4 regions of the Micromonospora sp. NBRC 110037 genome follow, and region 1 is predicted to be linked to each of the others. Evidence: riboswitches for the same ligand, from Rfam matches in the RefSeq annotation. Region 1 holds a riboswitch; each other region holds the start of a gene.
The links. A riboswitch is a leader RNA that binds a small molecule or an ion and turns the genes downstream of it on or off. The one in region 1 is predicted to bind cobalamin.
Positions count from the first base shown of each region.

Region 2: it holds a riboswitch for cobalamin, as region 1 does, so the genes downstream of both, A4R25_RS04070 (ribonucleoside-diphosphate reductase subunit alpha) here and A4R25_RS02595 (hypothetical protein) in region 1, are expected to answer to the same signal.
Region 3: it holds a riboswitch for cobalamin, as region 1 does, so the genes downstream of both, A4R25_RS29355 (CbtB-domain containing protein) here and A4R25_RS02595 (hypothetical protein) in region 1, are expected to answer to the same signal.
Region 4: it holds a riboswitch for cobalamin, as region 1 does, so the genes downstream of both, A4R25_RS29325 (ABC transporter substrate-binding protein) here and A4R25_RS02595 (hypothetical protein) in region 1, are expected to answer to the same signal.

Region 1 covers NZ_BBVA01000002.1:740,296-746,096, reverse strand. Annotated here, with positions in the region: gene A4R25_RS02600 (hypothetical protein) at 1-405, opposite strand, end outside; gene A4R25_RS02595 (hypothetical protein) at 474-1,517, opposite strand; cobalamin riboswitch at 1,615-1,751, opposite strand; gene A4R25_RS02590 (alkaline phosphatase PhoX) at 1,953-3,113, opposite strand; gene A4R25_RS02585 (Ig-like domain-containing protein) at 3,328-4,962, opposite strand; gene metE (5-methyltetrahydropteroyltriglutamate--homocysteine S-methyltransferase) at 5,083-5,801, opposite strand, start outside.
Region 2 covers NZ_BBVA01000002.1:1,130,440-1,136,240, forward strand. Annotated here, with positions in the region: gene A4R25_RS04060 (MFS transporter) at 1-426, shown strand, start outside; gene A4R25_RS04065 (ribonucleotide-diphosphate reductase subunit beta) at 448-1,476, opposite strand; gene A4R25_RS04070 (ribonucleoside-diphosphate reductase subunit alpha) at 1,467-3,863, opposite strand; cobalamin riboswitch at 3,976-4,192, opposite strand; gene A4R25_RS04075 (PrsW family glutamic-type intramembrane protease) at 4,313-5,140, shown strand; gene A4R25_RS04080 (LysE family translocator) at 5,176-5,801, opposite strand, start outside.
Region 3 covers NZ_BBVA01000016.1:46,093-51,893, forward strand. Annotated here, with positions in the region: gene A4R25_RS29345 (cobalt-precorrin-6A reductase) at 1-716, shown strand, start outside; gene A4R25_RS29350 (CbtA family protein) at 739-1,521, opposite strand; gene A4R25_RS29355 (CbtB-domain containing protein) at 1,633-1,842, opposite strand; adenosylcobalamin (AdoCbl) riboswitch at 1,841-1,981, opposite strand; gene cobA (uroporphyrinogen-III C-methyltransferase) at 1,981-3,003, opposite strand; gene A4R25_RS29365 (cobyrinate a,c-diamide synthase) at 3,017-4,378, opposite strand; gene cobO (cob(I)yrinic acid a,c-diamide adenosyltransferase) at 4,372-4,986, opposite strand; gene A4R25_RS29375 (magnesium chelatase subunit D family protein) at 4,986-5,801, opposite strand, start outside.
Region 4 covers NZ_BBVA01000016.1:39,209-45,009, reverse strand. Annotated here, with positions in the region: gene A4R25_RS29335 (ABC transporter ATP-binding protein) at 1-612, opposite strand, end outside; gene A4R25_RS29330 (iron ABC transporter permease) at 612-1,631, opposite strand; gene A4R25_RS29325 (ABC transporter substrate-binding protein) at 1,676-2,659, opposite strand; cobalamin riboswitch at 2,701-2,885, opposite strand; partial or broken gene A4R25_RS30935 (MFS transporter) at 3,474-3,712, shown strand; gene A4R25_RS29320 (N-acetylmuramoyl-L-alanine amidase) at 3,937-5,801, opposite strand, start outside.

The DNA.
Region 1 (5,801 bases):
CTCGACGCTGCCCGGCGCGGGGTTGTAGCCGGTCGCCCCCGACGTGCTGTAGGACCAGGAGCCGCCGCTGGACGCGTGCCAGTACGACCAGTACGCGGTGGCCGGCGGGGTGTTGACGCACGGCTCGGTCGCGGCGGTGGGCTTGCCGTTGATCCGGCAGACGAAGGCCAGGCCCCAGCGGGCGGTGCCGGTGACGGTGAAGCCGGCGGCCTGAAGCGCGGCCAGGCCGGTGGCCGGATCGCCCGGCGCACAGGCGACCTGGACGCCGCCGCCGAGCGCGGCGAAGTCGACGACCACAGTGACTCCCGAGGTGCCGGCGCAGGCGGCGGCGTGCGCCGACCGGGGCGCGGGTTCGACTGCGGTCAGCGCGACGCCGGCCACGACGGCGGCCAGCAGGCCGGCCATCCAGGTGCGGGCGGTGGGACGGTGACGGAACACGGGTCCTCCTGTGATCGGGTGAGCGGCGAGGCGGTTCACGGGCAGGCGAGCACCGGTGCGCCGGGGTCGGCGCCGGCGGCGGACAGACGGGCGTACCCGATCCCGGTGAGACCGAGGACGGCCTGGGCGGTGGCCCGGGGCGCGGTGGCCGGGTCGAAGCCGCCACCGTCGAAGTCGACAGCGCCCCGGTCGGCGGGCGCCCCGGCGCAGCCGACCTGGAGTCCGGCGAGGAATGCCCGGGACCGCGCCCAGGCCGGCAGCCGGTGACCGTCGCGCAGGGCCTGCGCGGCGAGGCCGGTGCTGTTGGCGTTCGGTGTGCCGGCCGCGTTGGCGAAGCCGCCGTCGGCACGCTGAACGGACACCAGCCAGCGCAGCCCGGCGGCGGCGTCGGCCGGACGGTCCGCGGCGCGCAGCGCCTGCGTCACGAGCGCGGTGGCGTCCACGTCGGACGTGCAGACCGGTTGGGCGGGCAGCAGCGGGTAGCCGCCGTCCGGGCATCGGGTGCCGGCCAGCCAGGCGGCCGCCGCCGGTGGCGCCCCGGCCGCCGTACGGTCCAGCGCCAGCAGCGCGAAGGACTGGCTGAACGCGTTGCTGTAGTCGCCGTACGCGGACCGGTCGCTGAACCGGCCGGCCGGCGTCTGCAGCGAACGCAGCCGGGCGATCAGGTCCACCCCGGCGACGTCGGCCGGGTCGCCGCCGCGCACCTGCACGGCGAGGGCGAGCTTGGCGGTCGCGCCCGCGTACGCCTCGGAGACGCCGTCGCCGAGATAGCCGTCGCGGATGTCCGGCCGGGTGACCCAGGCCAGCGCGCCGGCGCCGTGGTCGTCGGCCACGCCGGCGGCGGCGAAGGCGAACACGGCGTCGAGGGTCAGCCCCTGGTCGGGGTAGGCGACACCGTCGAAGACCGCCTCGAAGCGTTCGCCGTCGACGAGTTGCCGGGCGAGCCAGCCGGCGGCGGCCTCCGGGCGGGTGAGGGCGGCGCGATCGGGGGCGGCGACGGCCGGTGTGGTGAGGGTGAGGGCGGCGAGTACGCCGCAGAGGAGCGCGAGCAGGCGGTGCCGGCTTCGGCGGACGACCATCGGAAGCGCCTTTCCGGCCCGGCGGTCGTCGAAAGCCCGGACGGCCGCAGTACGCGGGGGCGTCCGGGACTCCGACCCGTGGGCCACGACGGGTGGGGAGCGGTTGCACGCGTACGACGGGTATTCGGGCTCGCCGCCGCAGAGTTCTCTGGGCGGCCTACCGTTGCGGGCCAGCGCCGGATTTCGACCGGTCTTCCCCCGCACGTACACGCGGTGGTTGAGTTGTCGCGACAGTCTGCTGTGGCCGGTGCGCCGATGTCAATGCGCCAGGAACCGGCCACGTGCCGTGACGGCCGGCGGAATCGGCGGTTTCACACCCCGACGTCGAGAGGCCGTCGTCCCGGCGCGTCCGCGTGGAGCACGCCGGTGAAGGACGCCCGGTGAGGACCGGGCGTCCCTCACCGTGTGGTCACTGCCGGCGGGACCGGGAGCCGGTCAACGGCGGAACGGACCGGTGACGCAGTAGGTGATGCCGCCGGAGGACGAGCCGGTCGTGCCGCGTTGCGAGGAGAAGTACAGCCGGTCCCCCGCCGGGGTGAACGCCGGCCCGGTGATCTCCGAACCGCTCTGTCCGGTGATCCGCAGGAAGACCGAGATCTTGTCGTCCGGCGTGATCATGCAGATCTCCATGTTCCCGCCGTCCTCGGCGACGTAGAGGTCCCCGGCCGTGGACCCGGTGATGTTGTCGACCCCGGTCAGCGGAGGGGCGCCCGGACTGACCAGGTTGTCGTCGTAGGCGAGCTCGTACGTGCCGGCGGCCAGGTTGACCTGCCACACGCGGTTGTCGCCCTTCGTGGTGAACCAGACGGTGTCGTCCGCGTAGTGACAGCCCTCGCCACCGTTGAACGTCTTCGCGCCGGACACCTGCTGCCGGGTCGGGGTGGGCGAGCCGTCCGGATCGGGCACCGTGGCCCAGGTGAACGTGCCGGAGGTGGCCGTACCGGCGCGGAGGACCTGGAGGGTTCCGGCGGACAGGTCGCCCCAGGTGGCCGGCACGAAGCGGTAGAACTTGCCGTCGGTCTCGTCCTCGGTCAGGTAGACCACGCGGCGGACCGGGTCGGCCGCGGCCGCCTCGTGCTTGAACCGGCCCATCGCGGGACGCGCCACCGCGGTCCCGCCGAGAGGGTACGTCTCGAAGACACGTCCCAGGGACACCTCCTCGCAGGAGAGCCAGGTGTTCCACGGTGTCTTGCCACCGGCGCAGTTGTTGTTGGTGCCGGAGAGGATCCGCGACGCCCCGACCACGGCCCCGCTGGAGTTGAAAACGAGTCGCGAGACGCCGCCACCCGCACCGGCCGACACCTCGGAGTTCGACACGTAGATCCAGCCGCTGCCGTTCGCGAACACGGCGCCACCGTCCGGAGCGTCGTGCCAGGTGTACGACGTCCCCGGCACCGTCCGCCGGGAACGCGCGACGATCGAGCTGGTGAACCCGGCCGGCAACTGGATGCCGTTGGCGTCGGCTGCCTGAAGCCCGCCGTAGGGCCCCGCCGCGTTCTGTGCCGGGGCTCCGTACGCCGCCGACCACGCCGTGAACGGCAGGGCGAGGGCGCCCGCACCGACAACGGTGGCCCGCAACATCGTTCGACGATCCATGGAACCTCCTCCGTAGGTTCCATGGATCCGACCGTGTGGAGCTTACGCACGCCGATCTGTTGGATGAACGTCGATGGACGGCTCGATGTGCGATGTCCCGCCCACGCCGACCCGGTCGAGGGGTCGTACGGGTAGGAGAGGCAGCGGCACCAACCAGCAGTGGGCGCGCGCGGCCGTCTGACCGGCCCTCCGGCCGCGGCCTCCCCTCCCCCGGTCACCGGCGCAGGTGGCCGATGCCGTGCTGGTCGAGCCAGGCGACAGTCCGCGGTACGAACGTCGGCGCCCCCGAGCCGGCGCTGACGTCGGTGGCGACCAGCGGCACCTGGGCGGCGACCGGGAGCAGCGTGGACCGCCAGCAGGCCGGCGTGGCGCAGGCCGAGCGGTCGTCGACGCGCCAGGCGGCGGCCACGCTGCGGCCGTCCGGGTCAGCCGGGCGATATTCCAGCCACCGGCTCAGATCGTTGCCGCCGTCGATCCCGGCGGCGAGGACCAGGTTGAACGAGCCCTGGACGCGAAGCAGGCGGATCTGCTCCTGCACGCCGAAGTTCGGCAGACCGGCGCCGGCGCACTCGGATCCGCCGTCGCGCCAGCAGGTCCAGACCGCCGCGGGATCGGTGCCGCCGGCCGCCGGGAAGTCGTACGGCGAGATGTCGAAGACCACTGCGTTGTCGTCGCCGAACACCTCCGCCGCCGCGCTCCAGAACGTGCGGGTGGCGGAGATGTCGCTCTGCCGCAGCGACACGACGGGTGTGATGCCGGCCCCGACGAGCCGGTCGACGTACCGGGCCGCCTCGTCGAGGTAGCCGACGCGGTTCTGCCGATCGGCAGGGCTGCCGGTGTAGGCGTAGCAGGCGTCGCTCAGCACGACCCGTACCGCGTTGACGCCGCGGGCCCGCAGCGCGCCTACCGACGCGTCGTCGACCGGGCCGTCCCAGTGGATCGGTCCCCATGCGCATTCGCCGGGCGCGGCCGACCGGATGATTCCACGGGGCCGGTACGGCCTCGGACTGGCTGTGACCGTGAGGATGCGGTTGCCGAACGCCTTCAGCGCAGGCGCGGCGCCGGGCGCCTGCGGCGGGAGCACCCGGATGCCGCGGACCTCGGCGGTGGCCTGGGCGCCGCTGCTGTCGTAGGCGGTGGCGGTGACGCGGGTGCCGCTGTTCGCCGCCACGCCGCGCCAGTCGAACGCGTACGGCGCGGTGGTGTCCACGGCGAGCAGCCTGCCGCGCTCGCGGAACTCGACCCGCTCGATCCGCCGGCCGGGCGCCGCCGTGGCCTCGGCACGGATCGGGATGACGCCCGGCGCGGCGAAGAAGTCATTGGGCAGGGGCGAGGTGAGCGCCACCGACGGCCCGCCCGGCAGTGGGCTGGGCCGCGGGCTCCCCGAGGCCGGCGGCGGCGACGAGCCGGTCGGGTCGGCGCCGTCCCCGTCGCACGGCTGGCCGCTCAACACCCAGTCGGTCGGCTCGGGGTCGGCACCCTGGTAGTTGCCGCCGAACCGCACCGTCACCGAGGCGCCGGTCGGCAGCGTGGATCCCGCCGGCGGACGGAGCATGGTCATCGGATACATCTCGCCGCTGCCCAGCGTGTATCCGTCCGGCAGCCGGTCGAGGCCCATGGTGATCGTCTGACCGTTCGCCTGCCGGAACCGCAGCCACCAGTCGGTGACGGGAGCGCCCAGGTTGGTGACGGTGAGCTCGGCCCAGAAGCCGCTGGACCACTCCCGGGTGATGGTGTAGTCCACCGTGCACGCCGTCGCGGCGTAGGCCGGCCGCAGCGCCATCGTCATGGCCCCGCCGACGACGACCGCGGCTGCTGTAGCCAGCGCGAAGATCCTGCGTCGCATCATGCCCCCGTAACATCGACATACATCACTTCATGCAGCCTCGGCGCTCCGGGCACGGCCTGTCAAGGGCTGAACCGGGCCCGGGCCGGGCGGAACGGCGCGGCGTTCCGCCCGGCCGGCGGCTCAGCGTCCGCGCAGCTCGGCCGCGGCGGCGACCAGGTGCTGGAGGGACGCCTCGACCTCGGGATAGCCGCGCGTCTTGAGGCCGCAGTCGGGGTTCACCCACAGCCGCTCGGCCGGCACCGCGGCCACGGCCCGGCGCAGCGCGCCGACGACCTCGTCGTGGGACGGCACCCGGGGTGAGTGGATGTCCCAGACGCCGGGCCCCACACCCCGGCGGTATCCGATCGCGGCGAGGTCGTCGAGGACCTCCATCCGGGAGCGGGATGCCTCGATGCTCGTGACGTCGGCGTCGAGGGCGTCGATGGCCGTGATCACCTCCCCGAACTCCGAGTAGCACAGGTGGGTGTGGATCTGGGTGTCGTCGGCGACTCCGCAGGTGGCCAGGCGGAACGCCCCGACTGCCCAGTCCAGGTACGCCTTCTGGTCCGCCCTGCGCAGTGGCAGCGTCTCACGCAGCGCCGGCTCGTCGACCTGGATGACCCGGATACCGGCTGCCTCGAGATCACGGCACTCGTCGCGCAGGGCGAGCGCGACCTGGTCCGCAGTGTCTGCCAGTGGCTGGTCGCTGCGGACGAACGACCAGGCCAGGATCGTGACCGGGCCGGTGAGCATGCCCTTGACCGGCCGGTCGGTCAGCGACTGCGCGTAGGTGGACCAGTTGACGGTCATCGGCGCCCTGCGTGCCACGTCGCCGTAGATGACGGGCGGACGCACGCATC
Region 2 (5,801 bases), 390 kb from region 1:
GCGACCGTCGCCCGGCTGTTCGGCGACCGGCTGGCCGGCCGGGTCGGGCGGATCCGCTTCGTCCGGCTGTCCGCGCTGGTCGCGACAGCCGGCGTGGCGCTGCCGGTGGCGTACCCCCATCCGGCGGCGGTGATGGCCGGGTTCGGACTGCTCGGGTTCGGCCTGGCGTGCGTGACCCCGACGGTGCTCGGCTTCGCCGGTGAGCAGCCGGGCCTCACGTCCGGCGAGGGCGTCTCCGTGGTGGCGATGGGCCAGTGGCCGGGCGCGCTGCTCGCGGCGCCGGTGATCGGCCTTCTCGCCGGCGCGCTGGACCTGCGTACCGCGTTCGTGGTGGTGGCCGTGCTGGCGCTCGCCGTGGTGGCGTTGATCGGGCGGGTGCGGGCGGCGGCGCTGCCCGGCGAGAGCCCGGCCCCGCCCCGGCCGTGACGGCCGGGGCGGGGGCGGCGGTCAGAAGTCGTCGTCGAACGTGACGCTGCCGGTCACGCCGACCTGGTACGCCGACACCCGACGCTCGAAGAAGTTGGACAGCTCCTGCACGTCCTGCAACTCCATGAACGCGAACGGGTTGGCGCTGCCGTACATCGGGGCGATGCCGAGCACCGCCAGGCGCCGGTCGGCCACGTGCTGGAGGTACTCGCGCATGTCCGCCAGCGACATCCCCGGCACGCCCTGGCCCAGCAGGTCCGCGGCGAAGCTCACCTCGCACTCCACCGCCTCGGCCAGCATCTCCTTCACCTGCTTCTCCATCTCGGCGTCGAACAGGTCCGGTTCCTCGGCGCGTACGGTCTCCACCACGTCGAAGGCGAACGCCATGTGCATCGACTCGTCCCGGAACACCCAGTTGGTGCCGGAGGCCAGCCCGTTGAGCAGGCCCCGGGAGCGCAGGAAGTAGACGTAGGCGAACGCGCCGTAGAAGAACAGGCCCTCGATGCACGCGGCGAAGCAGATCAGGTTGAGCAGGAACGCCCGCCGGTCGTCGCGGGTCCGCAGCTCGCGCAGCTCGAAGATCGAGTCGATCCACCGGAAGCAGAACTCGGCCTTGCGGGCGATCGACGGGATGTTCTCCACCGCGGCGAACGCGGCGAACCGTTCCTTCTCGTCCGGCACGTACGTGTCGAGCAGGTTCAGGTAGAACTGGACGTGCACCGCCTCCTCGAACAGCTGCCGGGACAGGTAGAGCCGGCCCTCGGGCGAGTTGACGTGCTGGTAGAGGTTGAGCACCAGGTTGTTGGCGACGATCGTGTCGCCGGTGGCGAAGAACGCCACCAGCCGCGACACCAGGTGCCGTTCGGCGGGGGACAGCTTCGCCAGGTCGGCGAGGTCCGAGTGCAGGTCCACCTCCTCGACCGTCCAGGTGTTCTTGATCGCGTCCTTGAACCGGTCGAAGAAGCGCGGGTAGCGCATCGGCCGCAGGGTCAGGTCCATGCCGGGGTCGAGCAGCATGTGCCGGGTCGGTGCGGTGGTGGTCACTGGCATGCCTCGCAGCTCTCGGGGTTCTCCAGGGAACAGGCCAGCGCCTCGTCGTCGCTCACGGCGGAGACCACGCCGGGCACCGGGGCGGGCACCGGGGCGACGGTGGCCTGCTGGATGCGGGTGGCGGGACGGGAACGCAGGTAGTAGGTGGTCTTCAGCCCGGCCTTCCAGGCGTACAGGTACATCGAGGACAGCTTGCCGATGGTCGGCGCGCTCAGGAACAGGTTCAGCGACTGGGACTGGTCGACGAACGGCGCCCGCGCGGCGGCCAGGTCGATCAGCGCCCGCTGCGGCAGCTCCCAGGCGGTGCGGAACAGCTCCCGCACCGGCGCGGGCAGTTCGGTGATGTCCTGCACCGAGCCCTCGGCCCGCTTGATCCGGTCGCGGACCTGCGGCGTCCACAGTCCGCGGGCCTTCAGCTCCCGCACCAGGTACGTGTTGACCTGGAGGAACTCCCCGGACATCGTCTCGCGCTTGAACAGGTTGGACACCTGCGGCTCCACGCACTCGTAGCAGCCGGCGATGGAGGCGATGGTGGCGGTCGGCGCGATCGCCACCAGCAGCGAGTTGCGCAGCCCGCCTGCGGCGATCCGCTCACGCAGCGCCGCCCACCGTCCGGCCTGCGCCGGCTCCGCGCCCCACAGGTCCGGGTGCAGGTCACCCTTCGCGGCCCGGGTCTGCGGGTACGCCGGATGCGGCCCGAACTGCTCGGCCAGCCCGGCGGAGGTCTCCAGCGCGGTCAGCAGGATCTCCTCCTGCACCCGGGTGGACAGCTCCTTCGCCTCGGCGGAGTCGAACGGCAGGCGCAGCGTGAAAAACGCGTCCTGCAACCCCATCAGGCCGAGCCCGACCGGCCGCCAGCGCGGGTTCGACGCCGCCGCCTGCTCGGCCGGGTAGTAGTTGATGTCGATCACCCGGTCGAGGAACACCACAGCGGTGCGGACCGTGGCGCGCAGCCGCTCCCAGTCCACCCCGTCGGCGGTGACGTGGGCGCCGAGGTTCACCGAGCCGAGGTTGCACACCGCCGTCTCGGCGTCGTCGTTCACCTCCAGGATCTCGGTGCACAGGTTGGACAGGTGGATCACGTTGCCCGGCTCACCGGTCTGGTTGGACAGCCGGTTCGCGGCGTCCTTGAACGTCATCCAGCCGTTGCCGGTCTGTGCGAGCGTGCGCATCATCCGCCCGTACAGGTCCCGGGCCCGTACCGTGCGGACCGCGTTCTTCTCGGCCGCCCGGTACGCGGCGTCGAACGCCTCCCCGTACAGGTCGGGCAGCTCCGGGGCGTCCGACGGATCGACGAGCGACCACTCGCCGTCGGCCTCGACCCGGCGCATGAACTCGTCCGGGATCCAGTTGGCCAGGTTGAGGTTGTGCGTACGCCGGGACTCCTCGCCGGTGTTGTCCCGCAGCTCCAGGAACTCCTCCACGTCCGGGTGCCACGGCTCCAGGTAGACGCAGGCCGCGCCCTTGCGCCGGCCGCCCTGGTTGACCGCGGCCACCCCGGCGTCGAGCGTCTTGAGGAACGGCACGATGCCGTTGGACCGGCCGTTCGTGCCCCGGATCAGCGCGCCCCGGCCGCGCACCCGCGACCAGGCGATGCCGATGCCGCCGGAGAACTTCGACAGCTTCGCCACCTGGTGGTAGCGCTCGTAGATCGAGTCAAGCTCGTCGCGCGGCGAGTCGACCAGGAAGCACGACGACATCTGGGTGTGCCGGGTGCCGGAGTTGAACAGCGTGGGGGAGCTGGGCAGATAGGCCAGGCTGGACATCAGCCGGTAGAAGCCGACCGCCTCGCCCGGGGTGCGGGACAGTCCGCAGGCCACCCGCAGCAGCCAGTACTGCGGCGTCTCCACCACCAGCCGCGACTGCGGGTGCCGCAGCAGGTAGCGGTCCGCGACAGTGCGCAGTCCGAAGTACTCGAACCGCCTGTCGCCGTCCGGGTCCACGGCGTCGTCGAGCTTGCGCGCGTGCCGGGCGACGAACGCGGCCGTCTCGTCGCCGATCAGCCCCAGCCCGTGCGCGTACGCGATCGACTGGCTGAAGCTCGCCACGCCCTGACCGCGGACCTCCTTGTCCACGTACGCGGCCAGCAGCCTTGCCGCCAGCTTCGAGTACTGCGGCTCCTCGCCGATCAGCTCCGCCGCGGTCTGGATCGACAGCCGGTCCAGCTCGGCGGTGGTCGCCCCGTCGTAGAGCCCGCTGATCGTCTTGGTGGCCACCCGCAGCGGGTCCACCTCGTCCAGGTCGGCGACCCAGCGTTCGACCGCCCGGACGATCTTGCCGACGTCCACCGGCTCGGTGTCGCCGTCCCGTTTGCGTACCCGCATCGCCGGCCGGCGGGCCTCGGACCCGCCGCCGGTGGCCGGCGGGCTTTCCTGCACGACAGTCATGACCTCTCCTCGCTGTCACCGTCTGGAGACGGCGGGAGACGCCAACGGGCACGGCGCGGCCGGCCCGGCTGCTGGCGTCGGTCGTCCCGCGCGACCTCCGGCCGCCGTACGCGGAGGCGCACGGCGCGCTGGCAGGTCTTCGGACTCGCGGGCCCGACCGGGGTCGCCGGTCGCCTACCGGCCGTCGCTTCCCAGGCCGGTGGCCCAGTGCTGTTGACGGCTGTCGTTCCCACTCACCGCTGCGGGGCAGTCCCGGATTTCCACCGGGTTCCCTCTTGCCTCGGCCCCGCCCCGGAGGGCTCGGCCGAACCAGCTGCGGCACCACCATATATGGCGGTGGGGGCGGTTGGGCAACACCAGATGTCGTGTCGGGCGTGTCGCATGGATCTCACTGTCCACAGTGCCTACCCCCGATGCCGGCGCTCGCCGCCGGGCGCGATACTCGGCGTATGGGGAATACCGGACGCCGCTGGGCGTGGGTGGCGGTCCTGCTCGTCGGCGTCGGGCTTCACCTGCTGGTGCTGGAGACACTGTCCGGCACCGGCACCGTCACGTTCGTACCGGCGCTGATCGTGCTCGGCGCGTGCGTCGCGCCCGCCACGTTCCTGGCCTTCGCCCAGGGGCGGCCGGCCCGCCGCCCGGTCCCCGGCTCCGTCGTCGGCGTCGCCGCGCTTCTCGGCGGCGTGGTCGGCGTGGTCGCCGCCGGCTGGCTGGAGTACGGCACGCTGCACCGCCTCGGCGTCCTGCCGATGGCGCTCGTCGGCCTGGCCGAGGAGACCGCGAAGCTGATCGTGCCGGCCGGCATCCTGCTGCTGTGGCGGCGGCACCGGTCACCGGCGCAGGGCCTGGTGATCGGCGTGGCCTCCGGCGCCGGGTTCGCCGCGCTGGAGACCATGGGGTACGCGTTCGCCGCGTTCGTCGGGTCGGAGGGCAACCTCGGCGCCGTCGAGCGGACGCTGCTGGTTCGCGGTCTCACCGCGCCCGCCGCGCACCTGGCCTGGACCGGGCTGACCGCCGCCGCGTTGTTCACGTTCGCCGCCGCGCCCGGCGGCCGGAGACTGGCGGCGTTCCTGCTCACCTTCGCCGCCGCCGTCACGCTGCACACCTGCTGGGACACGTTCGGCACGCAGCCCGCGTACGTGTTCATCGGCGGTGTGTCGCTGGGCTGGGTGCTGCTGCGCCTGCACCTGGACCGCGAGCGGCCCGCCGCCCCGCCCCGGGCGCCGGAGCGTGATCCTCACCAGCTCGCCGAGGTGGCGGGGTCGGAGCCCTCCTGATGCCGCCATCTCGGCGAGCTGGAGTCGAGCAAGCGTCAGCCGGCGGCCAGCCGGACACCGAGCGCGACGAAGGCGACAGCGCAGAGCCGGTCGACCCGCCGCGACCAGCGGCTGTCGCCCCAGCGGCGGGCGAACCGCCCGGCGCCCACGCCGAGAGCCAGGTCCACGGTGAGCTGCACCGCGACGAACAGCGCGCCGAGCAGCACCAGCTGTGCCGCCACCGGGCCCGCGTCGGGCCGGACGAACTGCGGCAGGAACGCCACGCTGAACAGGATCATCTTCGGGTTGAGCAGGTTCGTGAGCAGCCCGCGCCGGAACGCCCGCCCGGCGCCGCCGCCGTCCGCCCCGTCCGCCGCGACGCCGGGCCGGCCCGTGCCGCGCAGCGCCCGCAGGCCCAGCACGATCAGGTACGCCGCACCGGCCCACCGGATCGCGGTGAACAGCACCGGGGACGCGGCGATCACGGTGGCGAGTCCGGCCACCACGGCGGCGACGTGCACCGCCTCCCCGGCCGCGACCCCGAGCGCCGCCACCGCCCCGGCCCGCGCGCCGTACCGGGTGGCGTTGGCGAGCACGAACATCATGTCCGGCCCGGGGGTGAGCATGAGCACCACGATCGCGGCCAGGTATCCCGCGAGCGTGGCCGCCGACAGTCCGAGCA
Region 3 (5,801 bases), on a different contig from region 1:
CGGGCGAGGCCCGCGCGCTGGCGGCCTCGCTCGTCGACGACGGTGCCGTGGTCGTGACCTCACTGGCGGGGCGGGTCGCGCGTCCCCGGCTGCCGGTGGGGCAGGTCCGCGTCGGTGGCTTCGGCGGGATCGCAGGACTGGCCGCGTACCTGGCGGAGACCCGGGTGCGTGCCGTGGTCGACGCGACGCACCCGTTCGCGGAGAAGATCAGCGCCAACGCGGCGGCGGCGTGCCCGGCCGCCGGGGTGCCCCTGCTCCGTTTGGAACGGCCCGGCTGGGCCGCTCGCCCCGAGGCGTCGGCCTGGTACTGGGCCGGTGACCACAGTGAAGCTGCCCGGGTGGCGGCCGGTCTGGGCGACCGGCCGTTCCTCACCGTCGGACGGCAGTCGCTGGCGCACTTCGTCGAACCGTTGCGCCGGCACGCGTGCCTGGCTCGCGTGGTGGACGAGCCCGACATCGTTCTGCCGGTGTCGTGGAAGCTGCTGCGCAGCCGCGGTCCCTACACCCTCGCGCACGAGCGGGAGGTGATGGCGGGCACGGACGTTCTAGTTACCAAGGACTCCGGCGGTGACCACACGGTCGCGAAGCTGGAGGTCGCCGCCGAGCGGGCGATGCCGGTCGTGATCGTGCGCCGCGCCGGGCCGCCGGCCGGAGTGCCGCTGGTCCGTGACGTGGACGCCGCCCTGGCGTGGGTGCGGGCGTTGCCCGCACCCTGACGCGAGGTTCAGCCGGGAAGGTTCAGAGCGTGGCCGCCAGCTCCTGGCGGCGCAGCCGCTCGGCGGCACGGTCCGCGTCGCGTCCGACCAGACCGGTCAGCACTGCACCCAGGACCGCCCAAGTCGCGGCCAGGGTCGTGATCGACGAGATGCGGAAGTACCAGAGTGTGTCGGCCGGGAAACCGCCGACCTCGTTGACTGTCGGCAGCAGAGCCCCGGCGACCACGACGACCACGAGATAGGCGCCGGCACCGGCCAGCACCGCCGAGTATGCGCCCAGCTGGGGCAGCAGACGCCGGGCCAGGACCACGGCGCCGATCGCGGCGGCCAGGCTCAGTGCCCAGAACCCGAAGTACAGCGCGGTCCGCTCGTTGATCGTGTCACCGGAGCCGACCGCCGGTGGTGTGGCGGGGTACTTGAGGAACGGCACGAGGGCGGTGGCGACGAAACCGACGGCGGCGACCACCGCGGTGCTGGCCCGTGCGGACAGGGAGCCCAGACGCCCGGCGGCGAAGGCGGCAGCGAGCGCGGTCGCTCCACCGAGGACGATGCCCACCAGGATGGTGCCCAGTGCCAGGCCCCCGGTGGACTGGGTGCCACGCGAGACCTCGGCCTCCTCCTCATCGTGGCTGTGAGACTGCTCGGCGGTGGCATTGTCGTGCGGGTGCTCGGCGGCACCGGCTTCCTCCAGGGCGATGGCTGCATCGACCTGGGGTTCGGCGACGACGTAGGAGACGAGGAAGGCCGCGAAACCGGCGATGAGCCCGGCCAGCAGCCCGTGAACGAGAAAAGTGCGAGGGGTCATCAAGGGTCCGTTCGAGAGCCGGCCGCGGGCAGCACGAAACGCCCGCAGCGCCGGTGACGAGGAAAGACGAAAACTCCGGCCGGGCCGGGCGAACTGCCGCGTGGCGTGGTGTCAGTGGCAGGGGAAGCCCAGCACGTGCCGTGCGTCGTGCGTCAGCTCGTGGATGAAGGTGCCCTCGAAGACGGAGAAAGCTCCCTGCTCGGCGCCCACGAAATACAGGACGACGGCGGTGACCAGCGCGAAGAACAGCGCCCAGGGGGCGAGCGCGCGAACGGGGATGGTGGGAAGAACGGCCGGAATGGCCGTGGTCGCCTGAGGCATGACACTCCTTGGGATGCTGCGTCCCGTCGATGGGTGGTCGACCTGGCTGGAGGGTCTGGCTTCGCCGCGAGCGGCGTCACAGTAGCGCGACTGCGCCGGATTCACACCGGCTTCCTTCAGCAGGGTGGCACGACCATATCAGGTATCGGAGCAACGCGACGCTGTCGCGACTGCCTGCACGGCGGCCGGTCCGAGGGCGACGACGTGGCCGATCACCGTTACGGCGGGCGCGCCGATGCCGGCCTCGGCGGTGTCGGCGACGACGTCGGCGAGGGTACTGCGCAGCACCCGCTGGCCGGCCGAGGCGGCGTCCGCGACGACGGCGCAGGGTGTGTTCCGGTCGAGACCGGCGGCGACGAGCGCGTCGGCGATGGCCGCGAGGTTGCGCATGCCCATCAGCACCACGAGGGTGGTGCCGGTGCGGGCGAGGGCGGCGTAGTCGATCGACGAGTCGGGATGGCCGGGCGGTACGTGGCCGGAGATGACGGTGAAGCCTTGCACGAGTCCGCGGTGGGTGACCGGGATGCCGGCCAGCTCCGGGGCCGCGATGCTGGAGGTCACGCCGGGTATCACGGTGGTGGGGACGCCGGCTTCGGCGCACGCGGTGACTTCCTCGAAGCCGCGGCCGAAGACGTACGAGTCGCCGCCCTTGAACCGCACAACGTGCCGTCCGGCGCGGGCGTGCTCGACGAGCAGCGCGTTGATCTGTTCCTGGCTCGTGCTCCGCCCGTACGGGATCTTGGTGACGTCGATGATCTCGGCGTCCGGGCGCGCCCACTTCAGGGCCTCCCACGGGGCGAGCCGGTCGGTGAGGATCACGTCGGCCTGCTTGACGGCCGCGCGTCCGGCGACGGTGACCAGCCCCGGATCGCCCGGGCCGGCGCCGACCAGCGTGACGTGTCCGGCCGTTCGGACCGCTGCCGCCGACCCGGCCTCCGAGGGTGCGACGGTACGCAGCACGACGTCGAACCGGCTCTCGTCGACCGGGGTGGTGACCCAGGTCAGGCGCCCGCGGAGGGCGAGGTCCTCCAGCGCGGCGCACACGGCCGGCGCGGCGACGGTGACCAGGGCCCGCTTGTGCAGCAGCGCACTGACCGTGACGGCGGCGGGTGCGCTCCCGTCGAGGACGAGCACGCTACGGCCGGTAAGGTTCAGCTGCATGTGACGGTGATTCCTAACGTGCTGAGGAGACAGCCGTCCGGTGTACGGCCTCGGTGAACGACTGGGCCAGATGCGGGTGCCCAGCCCAATGCACGTGCAGATAGGACGCGCTGAGGCTGGGGGAGGCGAATCCGGCATTGCGGCCCTCGATGCGCCAGGCGGGGTGCTCGCCGTGACCGGGTGTGACGGTGGTGCGGTGGAATTCGTGGCCGGTGGCAGCGGTTCCCCGCTCGCCGAGCAGCTGGTCCGAGCCGAGTCCGGCACGGTGGTACGCGAGGGTGAGGCGCGGCGTCATGACTGCTTCGGCGTCGAGCGCCCCGACCATGGGATGGCCGTCGACGGAGCGGCACAGATACAGCAGGCCGGCGCACTCGGCGACGGTGGGGACGCCGTCGAGGACGGCCTGGCGCAGTTCGTGGCGCAGCGTCGTGTTGGCGCTCAGCGTGGACGCGTGTACCTCGGGGAACCCCCCACCGAGGTACAACCCGCGTGTCCCGGCGGGAAGCCGCTGGTCGCGGGCCGGGTCGAACGGAACGACGGTGCAGCCCGCCGCCTGCAGCAGCTCGGTCGTCTCGGCGTACCGGAAGGTGAAGGCACGCCCGGCCGCGACCGCAACCACCGGTGATCCGGCGCCCAGCCGCCGGACGTGCGCGGCGGGATCCCATGGCTGGGCGTCCAGATCGGGTGCGGTGCGTGCCACCTGCAGCACCGCATCGAGGTCCACGTGGCGGGCGATCTGCTCGGCCAGCACGTCCAGGGCGGCGGCGGCCTCCTCACGTTCGGCTGCCGGCACGAGCCCGAGGTGGCGCGACGGGGCGCTGACACCCTGGTCGCGGTGCAGGATCCCGAGCACCGGTACGCCGGTGGATTCCACCGCCCGGGCCGCCTCGGCGGCGTGGCGGGCGGACCCGGCTTTGTTGAGCACGACACCCGCGACGGTGACGCCGGCCTCGAACGTGCCCATTCCGTGCACGACGGCCCCTACGCTGCGCGAGGTGTGCGAGACGTCCACGACCAGCAGGATCGGGGTGGCGGTCAGGGCCGCGAGGTGCGCGGTAGAGGCGAAACCGTCGCCGCCGATGCGGCCGTCGAACAGGCCCATGACCCCTTCGACGATGGCGATGTCCGCGTCGCGTGCGCCGTGCAGCAGCAGCGGGATCACGAGTGAGGGGTCGGTCAGGTGCGGGTCGAGGTTGCGGCCGGGGCGTCCGGTGGCCAGCGCGTGGTAGCCGGGGTCGATGTAGTCGGGCCCCACCTTGTGCCCCGACACGGTGTGCCCGCGCGCGGCCAGCGCGGCCATGAGCCCGGTCGCGACCGTGGTCTTGCCGTGGCCGGAGGCCGGCGCCGCGACGATCAGCCGCGGAAGGCTCACCATTCGATGCCTCGTTGGCCCTTCTGGCCGACGTCCATCGGGTGCTTGACGTGCTGCATCTCGGTCACCAGATCGGCTGCCTCGATCAGCCGGTGGTCGGCCCGGCGCCCGGTGACGATCACGTGCTGACGGCCGGGACGGTGGACCAGTGTCTCCACGACGTCGCCGACGTCGACCCAGCCCCACTGCATCGGATAGGTGAACTCGTCCAGGATGTAGAGCTGGTGCCGTTCCGCCTGGATACGGCGCTTCACCTCCGCCCAGCCCTCGGCGGCGTCCGCGGCGTGGTCCGCCTCGGTGCCGCTCTTACGGCTCCAGGACCATCCGGAGCCCATTTTGTGCCACTCGACTGGCCCGCCTTCGCCGGTCTGCTCGTGCAGCAGCCCGAGCCTCTCCAGGACGGTCTGCTCCCCGATGCGCCACTTGGCCGACTTCACGAACTGGAACACCCCGATGTCCCAGCCCTGGTTCCAAGCGCGCATCGCCATACCGAAGGCGGCGGTCGACTTGCCCTTGCCGTTTCCGGTGTGGACCATCAGCAGCGGCCGGTTGCGCCGCTGGCGGGTGGTGCTGCCGTCGTCCGGGACGGTGAGCGGCTTACCCTGCGGCATCAGGCCACCCCCGCCCGCGGAGCGGTCGCCGTGCGAACGACCCCGGTGAGCCCGTCGGCGGTCACTTCACCGAGCGGCACGTGCTCGGCCCTCAGATGAGTGGCAAGCCGGGCGGCGAGGCCGAGCCGGAATCGTCCGGTCTCGCAGTCCACGACGACGACCTGGACACCGCTGGTGGCGAGCGCGGCGGCGGCGCGGTGGGCACGACCCAGCGGGTCCGGGCCGGAGGTGGCGCGGCCGTCGGTCACCACGACGAGCAGGGGCCGGCGGGACGGGTCGCGCAGCGCCTCCCGGCGCAGCACCTCCCCACTGCGTTCCAGGCCCTCCGCGAGCGGGGTCCGGCCACCGGCCGGTAGGTCGGCCAGGCGGCGGGAGGCGACGTCGACCGAGCCGGTCGGTGGCAGGACGACCTCGGCGGTGTGCCGGCGGAACGTCACCAGTGCGACCTTGTCCCGGCGGCGGTAGGCGTCCAGCAGCAGCGACAGCACAGCGGTCTTGACCTGCTCCATGCGGCGGCGGGCCGCCATCGAACCGGACGCGTCCACGCACAGCAGCACGAGGTTCGACTCGCGCCCGACGGTCTCGGCCCGGCGCAGGTCGCCGGGCACGAGCGCGAGGCCGCGACCGCCGGTCAAGCCACCCCGGGAATGCTGATGCGGCGCCGCCGCGGTGATGGTGCCCGGCAGGTGCAGCCGGCCGTCGCCGGACGTGCGCCGCCGCTGCCCGGCGACACGGCCCTGCGGTGTTCGTGCCCGGGACCGCCGGCCGGCCTGACCGTCGCCGGTTCCTTTCACGACCAGCAAGCGGGCACGTGC
Region 4 (5,801 bases), on a different contig from region 1:
GACGGTGTCGCAGAACATGACGGCCAGGTTGAGGTCGTGCAGCGCGGCGAGGGCGGTGACCTGCGATCGGCGGACCAGGTGCAGCAGCTGAAGCTGGTGGCCGATGTCGAGGTGGTTGGTGGGTTCGTCGAGCAGCAGCAGTTCCGGCTCCTGGGCCAGCGCGCGGGCGAGCTGGACGCGCTGGCGTTCCCCACCGGACAGGGTCTGCCACTTACGGTCGGCGAACCCGGCCAGGTCGACCCGGCCCAGTGCCTCGACCGCGGCGGCATGGTCGCTGCCGGTGTCGGACCAGCGGGTCCGGCGGTGCGGGATGCGGCCGAGCAGGACCACGTCGCGGACGGTCAGGTCGAGGTCGGTCTCGGCGTGCTGGGCCAGCAACGCGATGCGCCGGGCCAGGGCAAGGCGCCGCAGCCGAGTCACGTCGTCGCCTGCGAGTGTGATGTTGCCGGTATCCGGGCGCACCAGGGCGGCGACGGCCCGCAGCAGGGTGGTCTTGCCGGAGCCGTTCGGGCCGAGCAGCCCGACCAGGCTGCCCGCCGGGACGGTGCCGGTGACGTGGTCGAGGATGCGGGCGGCGGGCACCGCCCACGAGACGTCGGAGATCCGAAGCATCAGCCGCGTACCTCCCGGCGGCGCAGGATCAGGAAGAACGCCGGCACCCCGACCAGTGCCGTCAGCACCCCGACCGGCAGCTCACGCGGTTCGAAGACGGTGCGGGCGGCGGTGTCGACCCAGGTCAGGAAGATGGCGCCGGCGAGCACGGCGACCGGTAGCAGCCGCCGGTGGTCCGGTCCGGTGATCAGGCGGGCGGCGTGCGGGAGGATCAGCCCGACGAACCCGATCGCGCCGCTGACCGCGACCAGCACGGCGGTCAGCAGGGCGGTGCCGACCAGCAGCAGCCACCGCAGCCGGTTCACCTCGACGCCGAGGCTCGCGGCGGCCTCCTCACCGAAGGCGAAGGCGTTGAGGGTACGGGCGTGCCAGCCGACCACCGCCAGCACCACGACCAGCACCGGTACCGCCCAGCCCAGGGCCGTCCAGTCGGCGCGGGCCATCGACCCGGACAGCCAGAACGTGATGCTCTGCGTGGCGTGCGGGTCGGCCACCCAGATGATCACGAAAGAGGTCAGTGCCGCGCACAGTTGTCCCACCGCGACCCCGGTCAGCACCACGCGCGTCGGCGACAATGCCCCGAACCTCCCGGCCAGGCCCACGACCAGCAGGAACGCGACAAGGGCGCCGAGGAAGGCGCCGCCGGTCAGCGCGGCTACGCCACTACCGATGCCGGCCACGACCACCAGGACCGCGCCCAGCGACGCCCCTGAGGAGACCCCGAGCAGGTACGGGTCCGCCAGGGGATTGCGGGTGACGGTCTGCATGACCGCACCGGCCGCGGCCAGGCCCGCCCCCACCGTGGCGGCGCCGAGAACCCGGGGCAAACGTAGGTCCCAGACGATGTGGTCGCGCAGCAGCGGCACGTCCGAGTTCGCGAGTCCCAGGTGGCCGGCGACGACCGTCCACACCGTCCCGACAGTCAGGTCGGCCGGGCCGATGGTGACCGCGACGGCCACCGACAGCACCAGACCGGCGACCAGAGCCAGCACGAGCGCGGCCAGGCCGACCGCCCGCACCGGGCGGTGGGTGCGCACCGGGGCGGGCCGGGTGGTGACGGCGGTCAGCTCGGGGCCCCGGACGGCAGCGCGGCGATGCCCTGGGCGAGGGCTTCGACGCCGAGGACGTTGCGGACACCGGCCGTGGTTGACGAGAACGGGATCACCACGTACCACTGCTGTTTGACCGCGGGCAGGTCCTTGAGGGTGCGGTGCCCGGCGAGGAAGGTCTTCTTCTGCGCGGCGGGATCCCAGCTCGCGTCGACGAGCACGATGACCTCGGGGTTGCGGTCGGTGACGGTCTCCCAGCTTGTGTCGCCCCAGCTGCCGGTGAGGTCGGCGAAGGCGTTGGTGACCCCGGCCGCCGACATGATCATGTTGGGGGCGCCGCAGCAGGCGCCGACGCTCGGGGCGTCGCTGCCGCCGTCCCACCACATGACCTTCACGTTGCGGGCGGTGCCTGCGGCCGTGGCGATGCGGCCCTCGTGGTCGGCGATCAGCTTCTCGCCGCGGTCGCTCACCCCGAAGATCGCCGCGAGCTCGCGGATCTCGGTGAACACGTCGCCGATGGCGAGCTTCGCCTGCCGGGTCTGCGCCGGGCACCCGGCAGGGGAGATGTAGGTGTCGACGCCGAGTTTCTGCCAGTCGGCGCGGTCACCGACCCCCTCGTCACCGAACGCGCTGTTGTACGACGCGTACACGAAATCGGGTTCAGCCTCGAGCAGCTTCTCCTTGGTCGGGTACTCCTTGGCCAGCACCGGGATCTTCGCGTAGGCGTCCGCGTAGGCGGGCAGGATCGCGTCGTCGAGGTAGGCCGTGCCGATCATCCGATCTTGCAGGCCCAGGGCCAGCATGATCTCCGTGGCGGCCTGGTTCATGGTGACGACCCGCATCGGTGGCGCCGCGATGGTCACCGGGGTGCCGCAGTTGGTCACCGCGACCGGTCCAGCGGACACCGCCGGTGGTGCGGCAGCAGGCTTGGCATCGGCGCCGCAGCCGGTGAGCAGCACAGTGGACAGCAACAACGGCGCGGCAACGCGCCAGGGCATGGGGAACCGCACAGCGGGACCGCCTTCCAACACCTCGTGGACGGGGACGAACGTGCCGTGGCCGGTCTCCTGGCTGACGGGACAAGCAACCGCCGGCCGGCCTTCCCAGGCATCTCTGCCCAGTGACCTCGCGAAACGACGAGGGCCGACGGTCTCCCGATCACAGTGGCGAGGGCCGCGCCGGCATCACACCGGCTTCCCGAACACCACGGCGTCCCCACCATAACGGCCCGCGCTCGCCGCGGATCCGGTCCGGGCACCCGCTGTGGGAAATCCGACGCGCCGGACCGGCCTCGGCGTGGCTGTCGGCCCGCAACCCATCCGGCTCCTTTCTCGTGCGCGGTGGCTGGGCGAGGGCACGTGATCGACAGTGAGCGCCGTGGCTGAGGCTGAGCAGCAATACGTGAGCGCAGGTGCGAGGCCACGTCCGCCGGCGACCGGCTCCTCGGTCGTGGGCATGAGGCCGGCGATGCAGACGTCGAAGAGCTCGACGAGCGAGCACGGTACTTCGCGATCTGGATCGCCATCCGACCTGCGTTGCCGACGGCGCCGAGGACAAGGACGCGCTGGCCCGCGGTGAAGTTGATGCGGCGCGTCAGCGCGATCCAGGATGACATCGCCCGGGTTCATGGCGGTGGCGATCCGCACCGGGTCCACGCCGTCGGGTAGAACCACGCTGCGCGAGGGTCGATCAGGGTGCGTTCGGCGAAGGTTCCAAGGGGCGTATCGTGCAGGACCACGCAGCGGACGTTGCCCTTCTCGTCGCGTACCACGCCGTCCACGCCGGGGACGAGCGGGAAGATGTTGTTGCTGGTCCCCGGCGATCGGCATCTGGGCGGCGACCAGTGCGCTGGGCTTCGCCGCCGGGCCGCCGATCGGCGGACTCGTCCTGGCTCACCTGCCCTGGGGTGCGATCTTCCTGGTGAACGTCCCGATCGTGGTGATCTGCCTGCTCGCCGGCCGGATACTGGTCCCGGAATCGCGGGACCCGGCCGGTGGACGCTCGACCTGGGCGGGGCGACGCTGTCCACCGCCGGCCTGACCGCGATCGTCTCCCCGGGTTCCGCCCACGTCCCCGCCGGTCAGGTGGCCAGGCGCAGGTGACGCCGCTGCCGCAGCCGCACCGCGACAGCCCGCCACGACCAGCAACGTGAGCGCGGCAGCGAAGGCCAGCCCGTCGGTCAGGCCTGCCTCCAGCTCGCGCAACGTGGTGGAGCGGTAGGTGGACGGCGAGCGACGCCGGTCCCGATCCGGGCCGGCGTCGCTCGCCGTCGGGCTCAGAGTGTGGTTTCGCTGGTGAGGCCGAAGTAGTCGTGCCATTTGGTGCTGGGGGCGAAGGTGGTGCCGGTGGAGAGGGCGACGTAGATGTCGTTTGTGGTGCCTTTGGTGAAGACGATGAGGTCGTCTTTGCCGTCGCCGTTGGTGTCGGCGAGGTAGGGGAATTCGCCGGTGAGGCAGAAGAAGTCGTGCCACTTGATCGTGGTGCCGGTGAAGGTGGTGCCGGTGGAGGTGGCGGCGTAGACGTCGGCGTCGGTGTTGCAGGTGAAGGTGACGATGTCATCCTTGCCGTCGCCGTTGATGTCTCCGACGCGGGGTTGTTCGGTGCCGACGGCGAACAGGTCGTGCCATTTCTGGGGTGGGCCGAAGGTGGTGCCGGTGGAGAGGGCGACGATGACGTCGGAGGCGGTGGCGGGGCCTTGGGTGAAGGTGATGATGTCGTCTTTGCCGTCGCCGTTGACGTCGCCGAGGGCGGGGAACTCCCCGGTGATGGAGAAGTAGTCGTGCCATTTCACGGCGGTGCCGGTGAAGGAGGTGCCGGTGGACAGGGCGACGTAGACGTCGGCGTTGGTGTCGTGGGTGAAGGTGATGATGTCGTCGCGGCCGTCGCCGTTGACGTCGCCGACGGCGGGGATTTCGGTGCCGGGGGCGAACCAGTCGTGCCATTTCTGGGATGTGGTGAAGGATGTGCCGGTGGACAGGGCGACGTGGACGTCGGCGGTGGTGCCGTGGGTGAACACGATGGCGTCGTCGCGTCCGTCGCCGTTGACGTCTCCGGTCAGGGGGGTCTCTCCGGGCAGGGCGAACCAGTCGTGCCACTTCACCGACGTGCCCGCGAACGACGAACCCGTCGACGTGGCCACATACGCGTCGGCCAGCGCACCGTGGGTGAACGCGACCACGTCATCCCGGCCGTCACCGGTGAAATCCGTCGGCGAACCACCGAAATAGCGGGCGGTCGGGCCCCCGCCACCCTGGTTCACCAGCGAGAGGTAGTAGTTCCAGTTCCAGTTCGGTCCCGGGTCGGTGTGGTCGTTACCCGGGATCTCGTTGTGCCCCTTGATGCCGGTGCGGTTCTTCGGGATGCCGTACTTGTCGCACAGGTAGCGGGTCAGCGCGGCCGAGGAACGGTACATCGCGTCGGTGAACCAGGCCGGGTTGTCGACGTACCCCTCGTGCTCGATGCCGACGCCGTACGCGTTGCCGGACCGGGCGTGGTACGCGGTGTCGCCCTCGCGGACCATCTGGGTGATCTCGCCGTTGCTGGACTTCACCACGTAGTGGGCGCTGACGCCGGACGACGGGTTCTGGAACCAGCTGACCGTCCCGGCGTACGAGCCCTGGGTGACGTGGAGGATCACAGTGGTGATCCGGCTGGACCGCCCGATGCCGTAGTTCGCGCCGTTCGCGGCGACCCACCGCGCCGCCGGATACTCCGGCACGGCTGCGAGCGTACGGGGCGCCGTGCCGGCGGGGGGAACCGCGGCGTAGCGGCCGCGCTCCGGCTCGACCCGGTACGCCCGGACCGGCACCGCGCCTGGGATGCCCTGCTGCACCAGCTCGTAGATCCCGTCCGCGTACAGGCGGGCGGTGGCGTCGTCGGCCGCGCCGCCGTACCGCGCCACCACCGGATACCAGGCGGTGACCCGGTCCCGGTCCCGCGCGGTCAGCCCCTCGGCGTCGGCCAGCTCGCGCAGCACTGCCGCGCCGCCGCGGATGTTCGCCGGCGTGACGGTCTTCAGACGCGCGACCGGCTCACCGGTCAACGCCGCCGCCCGTTCCAGGCTGTGCCGGACCGGGTTGCTCACCAGGTGCATCACCCCGTAGCCGTTGGCCTGGCTCGGCTCGCCGCCGTGCCCGTCCA